4 regions of the Buttiauxella gaviniae genome follow, and region 2 is predicted to be linked to each of the others. Evidence: predicted binding sites of a transcription regulator. Region 2 holds the regulator's gene; each other region holds the start of a gene.
What was found. The regulator CRP, encoded in region 2, controls carbon source genes, mostly activating them, when cyclic AMP is high. The targets are predictions, from matches to a motif close to ATGTGANNNNNNTCACAT.
Positions count from the first base shown of each region.

Region 1: a site for CRP is predicted at 1,030-1,047, ahead of AB1E22_RS02010 (PTS sugar transporter subunit IIB). Genes of this name have one in related genera too.
Region 3: a site for CRP is predicted at 1,801-1,818, ahead of azuC (stress response protein AzuC). Genes of this name have one in related genera too.
Region 4: a site for CRP is predicted at 2,674-2,691, ahead of AB1E22_RS11025 (YjcB family protein). Genes of this name have one in related genera too.

Region 1 is NZ_JBFMVT010000002.1:281,683-285,789, reverse strand. Features, by position in the region: gene phoH (phosphate starvation-inducible protein PhoH) at 168-956, shown strand; gene AB1E22_RS02010 (PTS sugar transporter subunit IIB) at 1,221-1,544, shown strand; gene chbC (PTS N,N'-diacetylchitobiose transporter subunit IIC) at 1,645-3,003, shown strand; gene chbA (PTS N,N'-diacetylchitobiose transporter subunit IIA) at 3,061-3,408, shown strand; gene chbR (transcriptional regulator ChbR) at 3,423-4,107, shown strand, end outside.
Region 2 is NZ_JBFMVT010000002.1:1,535,938-1,540,044, forward strand. Features, by position in the region: gene AB1E22_RS07820 (phosphoribulokinase) at 1-705, shown strand, start outside; gene AB1E22_RS07825 (OsmC family protein) at 727-1,131, opposite strand; gene crp (cAMP-activated global transcriptional regulator CRP) at 1,446-2,078, shown strand; gene AB1E22_RS07835 (YccS/YhfK family putative transporter) at 2,267-4,107, shown strand, end outside.
Region 3 is NZ_JBFMVT010000002.1:3,798,879-3,802,985, forward strand. Features, by position in the region: gene AB1E22_RS18135 (RpiB/LacA/LacB family sugar-phosphate isomerase) at 1-208, shown strand, start outside; gene AB1E22_RS18140 (MFS transporter) at 266-1,684, opposite strand; gene azuC (stress response protein AzuC) at 1,900-1,983, shown strand; gene AB1E22_RS18150 (ABC transporter substrate-binding protein) at 2,174-3,766, shown strand; gene AB1E22_RS18155 (ABC transporter permease) at 3,864-4,107, shown strand, end outside.
Region 4 is NZ_JBFMVT010000002.1:2,234,902-2,239,008, reverse strand. Features, by position in the region: gene ghxP (guanine/hypoxanthine transporter GhxP) at 1-362, opposite strand, end outside; gene AB1E22_RS11040 (glutathione S-transferase family protein) at 799-1,461, opposite strand; gene soxR (redox-sensitive transcriptional activator SoxR) at 1,734-2,189, opposite strand; gene soxS (superoxide response transcriptional regulator SoxS) at 2,267-2,590, shown strand; gene AB1E22_RS11025 (YjcB family protein) at 2,827-3,108, shown strand; gene AB1E22_RS11020 (ABC transporter substrate-binding protein) at 3,203-3,979, opposite strand; gene AB1E22_RS11015 (M20 aminoacylase family protein) at 3,995-4,107, opposite strand, start outside.

The DNA of each region.
Region 1 (4,107 bases), 1.3 Mb from region 2:
CTAACCAACGTGTCAACGATGCGCTAAGCGGCGGCTATCGCCTGACTGGTGCATCCTCTCAACCGGCAGTTACTGGCTTAAAAGGAAGCCAAACCTCATCCGTTAGTAAGCATAATCGCGCCCTATGTAGTGACGCGGGAAATGAAACCAACTGTAAGGTGCCATCCATGGGAAGACAGAAAGCAGTGATCAAAGCTCGTCGTGAAGCAAAACGTGTGCTGAGACGGGATTCGCGCAGCCATCGGCAACGCGAAGAGGAATCGGTCACCACGCTTGTGCAGATGAGCGGCGTAGAATCTATCGGTATGGCAAGAGATTGCCGTGATAACTCCCCAATAGCTGCGCGAAATGAGGCTCAGGAGCACTATCTTAATGCCATCGAGAAAAAGCAGCTGATATTCGCCACCGGTGAAGCTGGATGCGGCAAAACCTATATCAGCGCGGCGAAAGCCGCAGAGGCCCTGATACATAAGGATGTCGACAGGATAATTGTGACCCGACCGGTCCTGCAAGCTGACGAAGATCTCGGCTTCTTACCCGGGGATATTTCGGAAAAATTCGCCCCTTATTTCCGCCCAGTGTATGACATCCTGGTGCGTCGTTTAGGGTCGTCTTTTATGCAGTATTGTCTGCGTCCCGAAATTGGCAAAGTAGAGATTGCGCCGTTCGCCTATATGCGCGGACGTACCTTCGAAAATGCGGTGGTTATTCTTGACGAGGCGCAGAATGTCACCGCCGCGCAAATGAAGATGTTCTTAACTCGTCTCGGGGAAAACGTAACGGTCATCGTCAATGGCGATATCACGCAATGTGATTTGCCACGCGGCGTACAGTCCGGTCTGAGCGACGCTCTGGCGCGTTTTGAAGAGGATGAAATGGTCGGTATCGTTCGTTTTGGCAAACAAGATTGTGTGCGCTCAGCCCTTTGCCAGCGCACGTTGAATGCCTACGACTGATTTCTGGTGTAATAGAATTGTAAAGCCCAAACAGCGTTTGGGCTTTTTTCTTTGCGCGAATTATTTGCCCAAAATGTGAAGGGTATCAAAACGAATGGTCAAGGAGAGACAATTTGTAGAGAATCAGAATTATCCTCCTGCCCAATGCATGCCGTATACTTTCTTCAATCAGAGACGACAGTCTCTCTTCGTAAACCCGCTTTGGAAGGGCAACAATGCGCAGCGGAAGTCCGTTACAGCGTATTGCTACTTGAGGAAGAACTTATGCAAAAGAAGAAAATTTACCTGTTCTGCTCCGCTGGTATGTCAACCTCGCTGTTAGTCTCAAAGATGAAAGCGCAGGCCGAAAAGTATGAAGTGCCGGTAGAGATTGAAGCTTTTTCGGAATCACTGGCAGGTGAGAAGGGCAAGGAAGCAGATGTTGTTTTATTGGGCCCACAAATTGCCTACAAACTTCCGGATATTCAAAGATTGTTGCCCACCAAACCTGTCGAAGTTATTGACTCTGTGATGTACGGTAAAATTGATGGGTTGGGTGTGTTAAAAGCGGCCGTGGCAGCAATTAAGAAAGCGGCGGCAGCACAATAGTACGTATATTTTATTGTTGTAATTATTTTATTTTCCGTCAAAGAGCGACCTTACACCTACAGCCGTAATAGCAATTACGGCTTTCAAGGATATTAATAATATGAGTAAAGTCATTGATTCGCTTGAAAAGGTACTCCTGCCTTTTGCTGTAAAAATAGGAAAGCAGCCGCACGTTAATGCCATTAAAAATGGTTTTATTAAATTAATGCCATTAACCCTGGCTGGGGCAATGTTTGTTCTGATTAACAACGTATTTCTGAGTTTTGGCGCAGGTTCATTTTTTTACTCGTTAGGCATCCGTTTAGACCCCTCGACCATTGAAACCCTAAATGGGTTCAAAGCTATCGGCGGCAATGTGTACAACGGTACACTAGGTATTATGTCGCTGATGGCTCCTTTTTTCATTGGTATGGCGTTAGCCGAAGAGAGAAAAGTCGATCCACTCGCCGCAGGTTTATTATCCGTCGCAGCATTTATGACGGTTACACCTTATAGCGTAGGTGAAGCCTATGCGGTTGGTGCAAACTGGTTAGGTGGTCAAAATATTATTTCCGGTATTATTATCGGTCTGGTCGTTGCTGAGTTATTTACTTTTGTTATTCGTCGAAATTGGGTTATTACGCTGCCGGATAGCGTGCCGACTTCGGTATCGCGTTCATTCTCAGCATTAATTCCAGGTTTTATTATCCTGTCTATTTTCGGGATTATTTCCTGGCTGCTGGCGAATCACGGTAGTAACTTCCACCAGATTATAATGGACTCAATTTCTACACCGCTGGCTTCAATGGGTGGCGTAGTAGGCTGGGCCTATGTGGTGTTCAACTCCCTACTGTGGTTCTTTGGTGTACACGGTTCTCTGGCGCTTACCGCTCTGGACAACGGCATTATGACTCCATGGGCACTGGAAAACATCGCGCTGTATAACCAGTACGGTTCTGTTGATGCGGCGATTGCGGCGGGTAAACAGTTCCACTTCTGGGCGAAACCAATGCTCGACTCCTACATCCTGTTGGGTGGTTCTGGGGCAACGTTGGGTCTGATTATCGCTATCTTTATCGCTTCACGCCGTGCGGATCACCGTCAGGTAGCAAAACTGGCACTGCCATCAGGCATCTTCCAGATTAACGAACCTATCCTGTTCGGTCTGCCAATTATCATGAACCCGGTGATGTTTATCCCGTTCGTCCTGGTGCAGCCGATTCTGGCAGCCATCACGCTCGCGGCTTACTCGATGGGGATTATTCCACCGGTCACTAACCTGGCTCCGTGGACCATGCCTACCGGTTTGGGTGCCTTCTTTAACAGTAACGGCAGTATCGCAGCCCTGTTGGTCGCCTTGTTTAACCTCGGTGTCGCAACGCTCGTGTACATGCCATTCGTTCTTCTCTCTAACAAAGCGCAGGCGGTTATTGAAGAAGAAGAAAGCGAAGAAGATATCGCTAACGCACTGAAATTTTAAGTAGCTTTGGTTGGGGATGCACAATCCCCAACCGCTTTAAAATACCGGGAGAGAATGATGTTCGATCTGGATAGCGTAGTAGAAAACGAAGCCGAAATTAACGATTTAGAAGAAGTGGTGATGGGGTTAATTGTTAACTCCGGCCAGGCTCGCAGCCTTGCTTATACGGCACTGAAAATCGCGAAAACCGGCGACTTTGAGAAAGCGTGGGAATTAATGGATCAATCTCGTCTGGCCGTTAACGAAGCGCATTTGGTGCAAACCAAATTGATTGAAGCGGACCAGGGCGAAGGCAAAACCAAAGTGAGCCTGGTGTTGGTTCATGCACAAGACCACCTGATGACCTCCATGCTTGCACGTGAACTGGTCACAGAACTTATTGAGCTTCATGAGAAAATAAAATAAGTTAAGGAGTTCTAATGCAGCCACCGGTAGTCAGTATGGAAATCAACACGGCACACGAGAGTCAGCTTTTTGATGGTCAACATTTCCACATGTTCATCCACAATAAAGTTGAGAGTGTTTCCGGGTTGCATCAGCATGATTATTATGAATTTACGGTGGTGTTGACAGGACGTTATTATCAGGAAATAAACGGTAAACGTGTGCTGCTGGAAAGAGGGAGTTTTGTTTTCATTCCGCTCGGTTCCTACCATCAAAGTTTTTATGACTTTGGCGCAACGCGAATTCTGAATGTCGGTATCAGCAAAGCTTTTTTTGAACAGCATTACTTACCGTTATTTCCGGCATGTTTTATTGCTTCACAGGTTTATCAGATTAAAAATGAATTTCTGGCTTATATTGAATCTGTGACCGCATCATTAAACTTCCGTCAGGGCGAGTTTAATGAGTTTCTCGAAATGGTGACGTTTTATGTGGTTAACCGCCTGCGTCATCATAAAGAATCTGAGTCAGGCGGTGATATTCCGGTCTGGCTAAAAAACACCGTTGAGCAGATGCATGGCAAAGCGATGTTTGGTGATAAAGCTTTAGTGAATATGGTTGAGCTGTCTGGAAAGTCGCAGGAATATTTAACCCGCGCCACACAGCGCCATTACAGCAAAACACCGATGCAAATTATCAATGAGATAAGAATCGACTTTG
Region 2 (4,107 bases):
CGCGACCTGGGGCGCCATATCAGTTACTTCGGCCCGGAAGCCAACGACTTCGGTTTACTTGAGCAAACGTTCATTGAATACGGGAAAAGCGGGCAAGGTAAATCGCGCAAGTATCTGCATACTTATGATGAAGCCGTTCCCTGGAACCAAATCCCCGGCACCTTTACGCCGTGGCAGCCCCTCCCTGAACCTACCGATGTGCTGTTTTATGAAGGTTTGCATGGCGGAGTGGTAACGCCTCAGCACGACGTGGCCAATGCCGTCGATTTACTGGTAGGCGTGGTGCCGATCGTAAACCTGGAGTGGATACAAAAACTGGTGCGTGACACCAGCGAGCGTGGGCATTCTCGAGAAGCGGTAATGGACTCCGTAGTACGCTCGATGGACGATTACATCAACTACATCACCCCGCAGTTTTCCCGCACGCATATAAACTTCCAGCGCGTTCCAACGGTTGATACCTCTAACCCATTTGCAGCTCGTGGCATTCCATCGCTGGATGAGAGTTTTGTTGTGATTCATTTCCGCGGTCTGGATGACATCGACTTTCCGTATCTGCTCGCTATGTTGCAGGGCTCATTTATTTCACACATCAATACATTAGTGGTGCCGGGCGGCAAAATGGGGCTGGCAATGGAATTGATTATGACGCCGTTGGTTAAGCGTCTGGCAGAAGGTCGAAATATCAATAATCAGGGCGGCTAAGTACCGCCCCGCAATCACCGACTAGCCTTCAATGACTTCATAGCTGTGGGTGATGCTTACTGCTTTCTCCAGCATCAATGCAACAGAGCAGTATTTCTCAGCAGACAAATCCACCGCGCGGGAAACCGCGTTATCTTTCAAATCGATGCCCGTCACGATGAAATGCAGATTGATATGCGTAAACAGACGCGGTGCCTCTTCGCGGCGCTCGGAGGTCAGTTTAACTTCGCAATCCGTCACGTTATAACGACCTTTTTGCAAAATAGAAACCACGTCGATTGCGCTACAGCCCCCCGCGGCCATCAGCACCATTTCCATCGGACTCGGCGCTTTATCGCCAGAATTACCGTCCATCAAAATCTGGTGTCCTGAAGCGGACTCTCCAAGAAAGGTTAACCCTTCAACCCACTTCACACGTGCTTGCATGTTGCTTCCCCCGTTGAAAAAATTACCTTCCAGAGTACGCGGAAGGAGCAAAACTGGCAACGGAAGGCGACCTGCGTCAAGCTGAAACGAGACAATAGGAGACACTTGCCAAAAGCTATGCTAAAACAATCCAGATGCTACATCGATACATTGACGTTATGTATGTATGCAGAGGACATCACTAATTACAGGCAGCAAGAATGACTTGCATGCCATCTCCCCAAGGTGGGGAATATTCTAATACTTGCAACGCCAGACAGGATGTTTAGCGTCTTGTCGTTGGTAGCCAGTTATAAAACAGAGGATAACCGCGCATGGTGCTTGGCAAACCGCAAACAGACCCGACTCTCGAATGGTTCTTGTCTCATTGCCATATTCATAAGTATCCATCGAAGAGCACACTGATTCACCAGGGTGAAAAAGCAGAGACGCTGTATTACATCGTCAAGGGCTCTGTGGCTGTTCTGATTAAAGATGAAGAGGGCAAGGAGATGATCCTCTCTTATCTGAATCAGGGCGATTTCATCGGCGAGTTAGGGCTGTTCGAAGAAGGTCAGGAGCGTAGTGCCTGGGTTCGTGCTAAGAGCGCTTGTGAAGTGGCTGAAATTTCATATAAAAAATTCCGCCAGCTGATTCAGGTCAACCCAGACATTCTGATGCGCCTGTCTTCGCAGATGGCACGCCGTCTGCAAGTGACATCTGAGAAAGTCGGTAATCTGGCGTTCCTGGATGTGACGGGCCGTATCGCGCAGACACTGCTGAACCTCGCAAAACAACCTGATGCAATGACCCACCCGGACGGTATGCAGATTAAAATTACCCGTCAGGAAATTGGTCAGATCGTCGGTTGCTCACGTGAGACCGTAGGCCGTATCCTAAAAATGCTGGAAGATCAAAACCTGATCTCCGCTCACGGTAAAACGATCGTCGTTTACGGCACTCGTTAATCTCCTGCTTGAAAAATGGCGTATCGCTTCGGTAATACGCCTTTTTTATTTTTAAAATTCACTTATACCCGAGTAATTGAAGCTGCAGCAAGGCAGCAAGTGAGTTCATCCCGATGAGCTTACTAAAGTAAGTGATTCGGGTGAATGAACGCAGCTAACGCCGCTGCAGCTTCAAGTAAGAAGGGTATATGTGGCGCAGACTGATCTACCATCCCGAAGTCAACTATGCACTGCGACAAACGCTGGTGTTATGTCTTCCCGTGGCGGTAGGTTTGCTCTTTGGCGATTTGCAATCTGGGCTGCTTTTCTCGTTAGTCCCCGCCTGCTGTAATATTGCCGGTCTGGATACACCCCATAAACGCTTCTTCAAACGCCTGATTATTGGCGGCAGCCTTTTTGCTTTCAGCAGTTTGATCATGCAGCTTTTACTGCTGTATACCGCCGTACCGCTGCCTCTGATTCTTATGGTGATGGCGCTCCTGTTGGGCGTCACGGCTGAAATCAGTGCGCTTCACGCACGTCTGCTTCCCGCCTCGCTGATTGCCGCTATCTTTACCCTCAGCATGGCCGGGAACATGCCAATCTGGAAGCCGATGCTGCTGTATGTCTCCGGCACAATTTGGTACGGCGTATTTAACTGGGTTTGGTTCTGGATGTGGCGCGAACAGCCACTGCGGGAATCGCTTAGCCTGCTCTATCGCCAGCTTGCGGATTATTGCGAAGCCAAATACGGCATGCTAACTCAGCACACCGATCCTGAAAAAACACTCCCGCCCTTACTGGCTCGCCAACAAAAAGCGGTCGACCTCATCACCGTGTGCTATCAACAACTGCACATGCTGGCGGCGAATCAGCAAAATGGTTACAAGCGTTTGTTACGCGCCTTTCAGGTGGCTTTGGATTTACAAGAACACATCTCCGTGAGTCTGCACCAACCTTCCGAAGTACAAAAGCTGGTTGAAAAAAGCCACGCCGAAGCGGTAATTCGCTGGAATGCACAGACTACTGCCGCACGTTTACGTGTGCTGGCTGATGACATTCTTTACCATCGTTTTCCCCGCCGCTTCACAATGGAAAAACAGATTGATGCGCTTGAGAAAATCGCCCGTCAGAATCCAGACAACCCAGTTGGGCAATTTTGTCATTATCACTTCAGCCGTATCGCGCGCGTGCTGCGGACTCAACGCCCGCTCTATATCCGTGATTTGATGGAAGACAGGCAGCGCCGGTTGCCATTGTGGGCCGCACTGAAAAGCTATTTGTCTTTGAAATCGGCAGCGCTGCGCAACGCCGCAAGGCTGGGTGTCATGCTCACTATCGCGAGCATTTTGGGCGCGTTCTTACATCTGCCCAAACCTTACTGGATTTTGATGACGGTCATGTTCGTCACGCAAAACGGCTACGGCGCCACACGCGTTCGTATCCTCCACCGTTCGGCGGGCACCATGGCGGGCCTGGCAATCGCCGGTGTGGCGCTACACTTCCATTTCCCACAGAGCATTGCGCTGACGGCGATGCTGGTGATAACCCTGGTCAGCTATTTATTCATTCGTAAAAGCTACGGTTGGGCAACGATTGGCTTCACGGTCACGGCGGTCTACACACTGCAACTGATCACCCTGAGCGCCGAGCAGTACATCGTTCCTCGCCTGATAGATACCCTGCTGGGCTGCCTGATTGCCTTCGGTGGCATGTTGTGGCTGTGGCCGCAGTGGCAGAGCGGCTTATTGCGCCAGAACGCCCACGATGCGCTTGAGAAAGACCAGGACGCTATTCGCCTGATCCTGAGTAGCGACCCGGAACCTACGCCTCTCGCCTATCAACGCATGAAAGTAAACCAGGCGCATAACGCCCTGTTTAACTCCCTCAACCAGGCGATGCAAGAGCCCGGCTTTAATTCCGACTATCTGGCCGACATGAAATTGTGGGTCACACACAGTCAGTTTATCGTCGAACACATTAATGCGATGACGACCCTGGCGCGTGAGCACAACATGCTGACGCCGGATTTAGCCCAGCGCTATTTGCA
Region 3 (4,107 bases), 2.3 Mb from region 2:
TGAGCGTAAAGAGCCGCAGGTTCGTAACGCCGGTATTCTGAATCAGGTTAAAGCGGCTGTGGTGAAAGAAAACTATCTGGATACACTGCGTGCTATCGACCCTGAGCTGGTGAAAACCGCGGTTTCCGGCGAGCGTTTCCAGAAGTGCTTCTTCGAGAATTGCCAGAATAAAGAGATTGAAGCGTTCGTTCGCGAAATCCTTGCTTAATATTGCACACGGCCAGCTTTCGCTGGCCGTTCTTTTATAAGTCCCTTTCTGCCTCGACTAACCCTTCTTAGATACGCTACTTCCCGCGTTTTGCGGCAGGCGCAGCAAATCAATCAGCCCGAGCAGGCAAATCAGCGTAATCATCACAAACGAAATTTTAATGCTAATGCCGGGAATCGCCGTGACGTCCAGCCACTGACTCAGCTTTTCACCAAGACGTATGCCAATCGCCCCAAGGGTAATTCCCAGCCCGACTGAAAGCTGTGTCGCGGTGCTAAACAGCGTATTGGCGTAGCTCATCTGGGGGGAAGGAACATCGGAAAAGGCGAGGGTGCTGATGCCGGTGAACTGCATCGAACGGAACATGCCGCCGAAGAAAAGTATCGCAATAATTAGCCAGGTACTGGTCTGCGGGGTGAGAAAAGCACAGGCCAGCAGCGAGGCAACATTGAGCAGGCCATTAATAATCAACAGTTTTTTAAACCCTAAGCTGCGAATCAACGCCGTAGTGGCCGGTTTCATCGCGAGGTTTCCAGCAAACACCGCCAACACTAATAATCCCGAATGAAAAGCATCCATCCCGAAACCGACCTGAAACAGCAGCGGCAATAAAAACGGCACCGCGCTGATAGAGGTCCGAAATAGTGACCCGCCGTACATCGTCACCCCAAAAGTTTGTACTTTTAAAGCATCAAGACGAATCATCGGGTGTTTCGCGCGTTTAAAATGCCGCAGCGAGAACCAAAGCGCCGCCGCTCCCAGCACCAGCAGGCTCACGGTTGGGAGCACGTTAATTTGCGATTGCCCGAGCATTTCCAGGCCGTAGACCAGGCTAATCATCGCTACTGCCGTTGCGGCAAAACCGATGGCATCAAACGGGCGACGCTCGTCATCATGTATATCGGGTATCAGGCGCCATGCCAAAGCCATCGCAATCAGGCCAAGCGGCAGATTGATGTAAAAAATCCAGCGCCAGGAGGCGTAACTGGTGATAAATCCCCCCAGCGGCGGGCCGATGATGGGCGCAACCAACGCAGGCCAGGTGAGCGTGGCAATCGCGGTAATCAGCAAATGTTTGGGTGTCGTACGTAACACCGCAAGGCGACCAACGGGCACCATCAGTGCGCCGCCAATCCCTTGTAAAACGCGCATCGCAACAAACTGTTCCAGCGTGTTAGCCATGCCGCACAATACCGAAGCGAAAGTGAATATCCCGAGTGCCAGGGTAAAAACTTTGCGAGCGCCAAATCGGTCAGCAATCCAACCGCTTGCGGGAATTAACACGGCAAGTGTGAGCAAATAGGCGCTCATGCCGATGTTCAAATCAACGGCTTCAATACCGAAGGTGCGTGCCATTTCAGGCAGGGCGGTAGCGATAACCGTACCGTCGAGAAACTCCATGAAAAATGCGCCAGCAACCAGTAATGCCATTCCGGAGATGCCACGTTTTGCTGCCGGAGAAGGGGTGTCATTCATGAGCGAAACTCAAAATTAAAATTATGTTTTAAAAAAAAGTTGAGTCAATTAACCAGTTAAGTCGTGGATATGCAAGCCATTTTGTGTGACGAACATGTAAAATCCACACTCAAAATGTGTGATGCACATCACAAAACTATTGATTTGTGTGACGGATGTCATATTATTAGCCACATAACGAGCAACACCTGAAAAAATAAAAACTGGAGCACACAATGAAACTGCGCAAAATCCTGAAAAGCATGTTTGAAAACTACTGCAAAACCTTTAAAGATGTACCTCCTGGCGGCATGTTCTAATCTGCCAGCCGATAAAAAACCTGCTGCGGCAGGTTTTTTTATGCCCCAAATTTGCCGTCTAACCCCCAATATACCTCTATTTTTTTCATTAGCACTTTTTCGCATAAGGTTATGCACTTTACACTCATTTACAATGTGGGTATGGCTGGTGCACTATGCGGGCTCTAATTGAGACGGAGTCCGTGAATAAATGCGTAAACCCCTGTTATTTTCTGCGCTGTTTGCCTCTTTGGCCCTGGCACTTTCTGGCTGTGATAATGCGAAAAGTGATACTGCAGCAACGCCTGCCCCGGCAAAACAAGCCTCTCAGGATGGCGGTAATTTGATTATCGGTGTCACCACCGGCGATCCGTTGGCGATGAACCCATTGTATGCCAGCGACCGTACCACGCTCACCATCATGCAAGCGCTTTACGCCCCGCTTTACAGCTTCAACGGCGACAAAATCGAATGGGGCCTGGCAGAAAGCCTGACGCCTTCAGAAGATAACCTCTCATACATTTTAAAACTCAAACCGAATCTGAAATGGCAAGATGGGCAGGCTATTACCGCAGACGACGTGGTGTTTACCTTCAACAAATTGCTCGATGAAAAGCAGCACAGCTTCTTCCGCAGCATGTTCGTTTATGGCGGCAAACCGATTCAGGTCAGCAAAGTCGATGAGCAAACCGTGAAATTCACCCTTCCACAGGTGAGCGCAGCCTTCGTCGGTTCGCTGGTGCAGATTTACCCGATTCCGCAGCACGTGTTTGCCAGCGAAAGCGGCGATATGGAAAAGAGCACCAAAAACGATGCGCCAGTGGGTTCAGGGCCGTTTAAATTCAAAGAGTATCGCGCCGGTCAGTATTATGCGCTGACCCGTTTTGATGATTACTGGAACGGTAAACCTAAGCTCGATGCGGTGACTTACCGTTTCGCTAAAGACAGCAACTCAGCAAACCTTGCGCTGCAAAACGGCGAGATCAACATGAAGATGATTGATCCGCAGGATGTCACCCGCCTGAAATCCAGCGGTAAATTCGACTTCGTGATTTACCCGGAAGGGCGTCTGGCATACATGACGTTTAACCAGAACATCGACAGCATGAAGAACAAGGCGCTTCGTCAGGCCATCGCTTATGCCATCAATAAAGACGAACTGGTTCAGGCTGCGTTCTCCTCCCTGGATTATGCTCAGCCAGCCGCCTCTATTCTGACGCCAGATACGCTTTACCAGACTAGCGACGTTGAACCTTATAAATACGACGTTGAAAAAGCAAAAGCGCTGCTGAAAGAATCGGCTGCACCGGCGAATTTGAAACTGCGTCTTGCTTATATTAACACCAATAAAACCCAGGAAAGCATGGGGCTGTATATCCAGCAGCAGTTGAAAAACATCGGTATTACGGTCGAACTGATGCCAATGGATGCCAACGCGATGTCTCAGCGCAGCCTGGATATGAAAAATACTGATTATGAATTAAGCCTGGGCGGCTACATCATGGGCATGGAACCTGATGGCTATAAGTCTTTGTACATGAGTAACGAAGCTTATAACTATGCCCATTATAAGAACCCGGCGTTTGATGCGCTGTGGGAACAGGGTGCCACTGAGACAGACAAAACCAAACGCGCTGAGATTTACAAGCAAATCCAGCAAACGGTAGCCAACGATATGGCGTGGTATCCGATTGCCTACACCAATGCGGTTGTTGCCGTGGATAAGCGCTTTGCTGGAACCAAAGAGGCAGAACCTAAGCCTGTTTATATGTTCCAGGACTTGTCGAAAATCTATCAAAAATAATTAACTTTATCTTTAAGGGTCTCGTTTAAGAGGCCCTTATTGTAGGTCGGATAAGCGTAGCGTCATCCGACATTGATTGAGTCAATTTTGAGGCAGTATGAACAATCTGTTAGTACGACGCCTGGCACAGTTAGTGCCGATGTTGTTCTTTATCTCGCTGGTGTCGTTTTTGCTGGTCAAACTGGCGCCGGGCGACCCGGTGCAGGCGTACATTACGCCACGTATGAACCCTGAAGATATTGAACGTATCCGTCACAGTCTCGGGCTTGATAAACCGATGTTTATGCAATACCTGTTGTGGCTAAAAAACGTGCTGCAAGGGGATTTGGGCTATTCGCTCA
Region 4 (4,107 bases), 700 kb from region 2:
AACAGCACACCCATCAGGAACACCGCGCCCAGCGCGACGGGAACACTGATGTGTTGGCCCAACACCAGACTAAACGCGGTGAAAGCCGTCAGTGAGATAGCGCAGCCAATGGCCAGCGGCAGGTTTGCCCAAAGGCCCATCACCAGTGAACCGACACCGGCGACCAGGCAAGTCGCTACAAAGACCGCCGCAGGAGGGAAACCTGCTTTACCGAGCATGCCCGGTACGACGATGACGGAGTAGACCATCGCGAGGAAAGTGGTTAAACCCGCCACCACTTCCTGACGAACGGTACTGCCACGTGCAGATATTTTGAACCAGGCGTCAAGACCGCCGGTCGCACGCGGAGAATGATTAGACATAGTGAAAAATCCCCTGAGATTTTTATGATGAAGTCGGTATACGTGGTGGACAATCCACTGACAATTAAACGTCATATCCCTGAGCAGCATTTGTGACAAAAGAGGCGTCACAAAAAAAGCAAACGTTTAACTCCGCGTATACAAACTGGGTGTCAAAATTAAGGCAAACGATTATCCGGCCTTCCTGCATGGATTTTCAACCGAACTTTGCCGCTTTTGAGCGAAAAAAGCGTTAGCCGATGAAAATATCGCCACCTCGTGCGCAAACGTTATCGTCGATGCGCAATTTAGCAACAATGATGCAAGATACCGGTAATGATTTTCCCTTACTCATAGGATTTTTCGATATCAAAACTCATATCCTAAATAATTCGATTTGCATCGCGGCGGCAAGTGAACGCAGCCAACAAAGAGGCAAATTGAAGAATGACGGATATTATGGGATCTCGAACGGCCCACCTTGCTGAATAGCACGTTGCCAGGCCGGACGCTGTTGCACCTGGCTATACCAATTCTGAAGATTCGGTAGATCGTTGATGCCACCGCGCGAAAGCAACGCGATAACCGGGAAACTCATTTGAATATCTGCGGCGCTAAAGGCCTGCCCGGCAAACCACGGGGATTTTTCCAGGGAATCTTCGAGATAGCGCGCATGCGTTAAAATCTGCTTATTCAGATACGCCTTTTGCACGCCCTGCCCCAGCACATTTCCCACCGGGCGTAGCAGCCACGGAACGGGGGCTTTCCCCAGACTTCCAAAGACCAGTTTCATCATCAGCAGCGGCATTAACGACCCTTCGGCGTAGTGCAGCCAAAAACGGTAACGCAGTTTATCTTCGCTACTGATCGGTTTAAAACGGCTTTCGGGATCGTACGTCTCTTGCAGATATTCAATAATCGCCCCGGATTCGGCGAGGATATTGCCGTTATCTTCCACCACCGGTGACTTGCCTAAAGGGTGCACGGCTTTTAATGACTCGGGTGCCAGCTTGGTGGGTTCACGCTGGTAGCGAACAATCTGGTACGGCACCTGTAGCTCTTCAAGCATCCATAAAATGCGTTGGGAGCGGGAGTTATTGAGATGATGGACGATAAGCATGGGTTAACCTTCTGTTTAGCAAGATGAGTTAACTATAGGTAAAGGTGAGCGGTGTGGAGTATGAGAATTGTTCAAAAAACACGCAAAATAGCTTGAAAGCTGGCTAAGGGCATCTACACTTAAATTGTCAGCGCAATCCGGAACCTCCTGAGAAAGTGTGATTGAGGGACGCTGATGTCGGGGGAAACCCTCCTTGCGAAAAGCGGGATAGATCGAAAGACAAAGACCGGGAACAAACTAAAGCGCCGAAGTTGGGCGCTTTAGTTTTGCCTTCAATCTTCCAACAGACGTGCGCCCGTCCCTTCTGCACCCAACTTATCGCCCGGATTTCGCAGCGGGCAATCGCCGCGTGAAAGGCACCCGCAGCCGATGCAACCATCGAGTTCATCGCGCAGCGCCGTTAAGGTATGAATGCGTCTGTCCAGTTCTTCCCGCCATTGCGACGACAGATTTTTCCAGTCATTCATATTTATAGCGTGCCCGTCGGGCAATACGCCAAACGCTTCACCGATGGTCGCCAGCGGAATGCCGATGCGCTGGGCGATTTTAATGATCGCCACATTTCGCAGCACATCACGCGTGTAACGCCGCTGATTACCACTGTTACGTATGCTTTTGATAAGCCCCTTACTTTCATAAAAGTGCAAAGCAGATACCGCAACGCCGCTGCGCTTCGCAACGTCGCCCGGACTCAGTAAAGATTTAAAGCGCGGTGATTTCTTTTCCATAAATGTGCTTTACCTCAAGTTAACTTGAGGAATTATACTCGCTGCCAACAAAACCTGCTAACGCTTGAGGATGGTCTATGGCACATCAGGATATTATTCACACATTGACTGAATGGATTGACGATCACATTGATCAACCGCTGAACATTGACGTTGTGGCAAAAAAATCTGGTTATTCAAAATGGTATCTTCAGCGGATGTTCCGTACGGTGAAGCGCCAGACGTTGGGTGAATACATTCGGCAGCGTCGCCTGCTGATGGCGGCCAAAGAGTTGCGTAACAGCCAACGGCCGATTTTTGATATCGCTATGGATTACGGTTATGTGTCGCAGCAAACATTTTCACGCGTATTCCGCCGTGAGTTTGACCGCACGCCAACCGACTATCGCCACCACGCCTGACGGGGTTTGCGAGAGATTTTCCTTCCTGAGCATGTGTAAATGGGTCAGAAAATGCGCTGTAGAACTGGCGATTAAAAGAGCAAATGTGATATAGTTCACAAATCCTGTGAGACAGGATTCTTTATTACATTTTCTGCACCCACTCATTTCCCTGACGGTCCCTGAGCTGTATTTGCCGCGCCTTGTGTCGCGCATAACCGTTGAGCGTGATGAGTTATGCTTGAGGAACAGTTTTCATGGCGGCAATTACCACCAGCGTTTTGCTAATGCGCTGGCCTTTAGTCAGTGCGGTTCTGATGTTTTTAGCCAGCACGTTGAACATTCAATTTCGTAAATCTGACTACACGTTTTTGGCGGTAGTAAGCAGCGGACTCGGCCTCGCCGCGTCATTGTGGTTTGCGACCGGTTTATTAGGCTTGTCACTAGCCGATTTCCCGGTGATTTGGGCATCGTTCAAAGACATTATGATTGAGATATCAAGCCATGCTCCACCGGAATGGCCGATGGTGTTGACCTGATTTGCACCATCTTGGGTATCGTTTGATTAGAAAATGTAAAAGGCCTCATATTTATGAGGCCTTTTTTGTTTTTATCAGTGGTGCGAATAAACCATCACGTACCGGAATAAATATCGAAACTAAAGTATTTATCCGCCAGTTTTTTATAAGTGCCATCGGCAAGGATCTGGCTAATCGCGCCGTTTAGAGCTTCGCGTAATTGCGCATCATCTTTTCGCAGACCGATCGCAGCCCCGGCACCAAATAATTCCGGGTCCTGTAATGCGCCGCCGACCATAGCAAAATCTTTCCCCTGCGGCTTATTAAGGAAACTGTATTCCGCCATCACGCCAGAAAGCACTGCCGCATCAATTCGCCCGGACTCCAAATCCTGCACCACTAAATCTGCCCCTTGATAGGCAACCACATTCACGCCAGCATTACGCCAGTTTTTATTGGCATAAGTTTCCTGGGCAGAGCCCTGCTCAACACCAATCGTTTTGCCTTTCAGCAATGCAAGTTCAGGTTTAATGGGGGTATTTTTATGCGCCACCAGGAAAACGGGGCCATTATAGATTTTATCGGTAAAGGCGATCTGCTCTTTGCGCTTCTCGGTCATATACATACCTGAAAGAATGGCATCAAACTTTCTCGCCTGAAGGGCAGGAATAATCGCATCGAAGTTATTTTCGACCCAAACGCATTTAGCCTGGAGTTTCTCACAAATGGCGTTGCCTAAATCAATATCAAAACCCACGACTTTACCGGTTGAATCTTTTGATTCAAAAGGAGCAAATGTCGGGTCGACGCCAAAACGGATCTCTTTAATATCGTTCGCCAGGGCAGAACTTGTCGCCAGCAGAGCAAGTAATGGCAGGATAAATTTCTTCATATTCGCTCCAGAGTATTAACGACAATAATTTTGGACTAAGCGGGAAAAGAAGGAGGCACCGGTGGAAATAATGTCATCATTAAAGTCATACCCTGGGTTATGCACCATGCAGCCGCCTTTATTGCCCT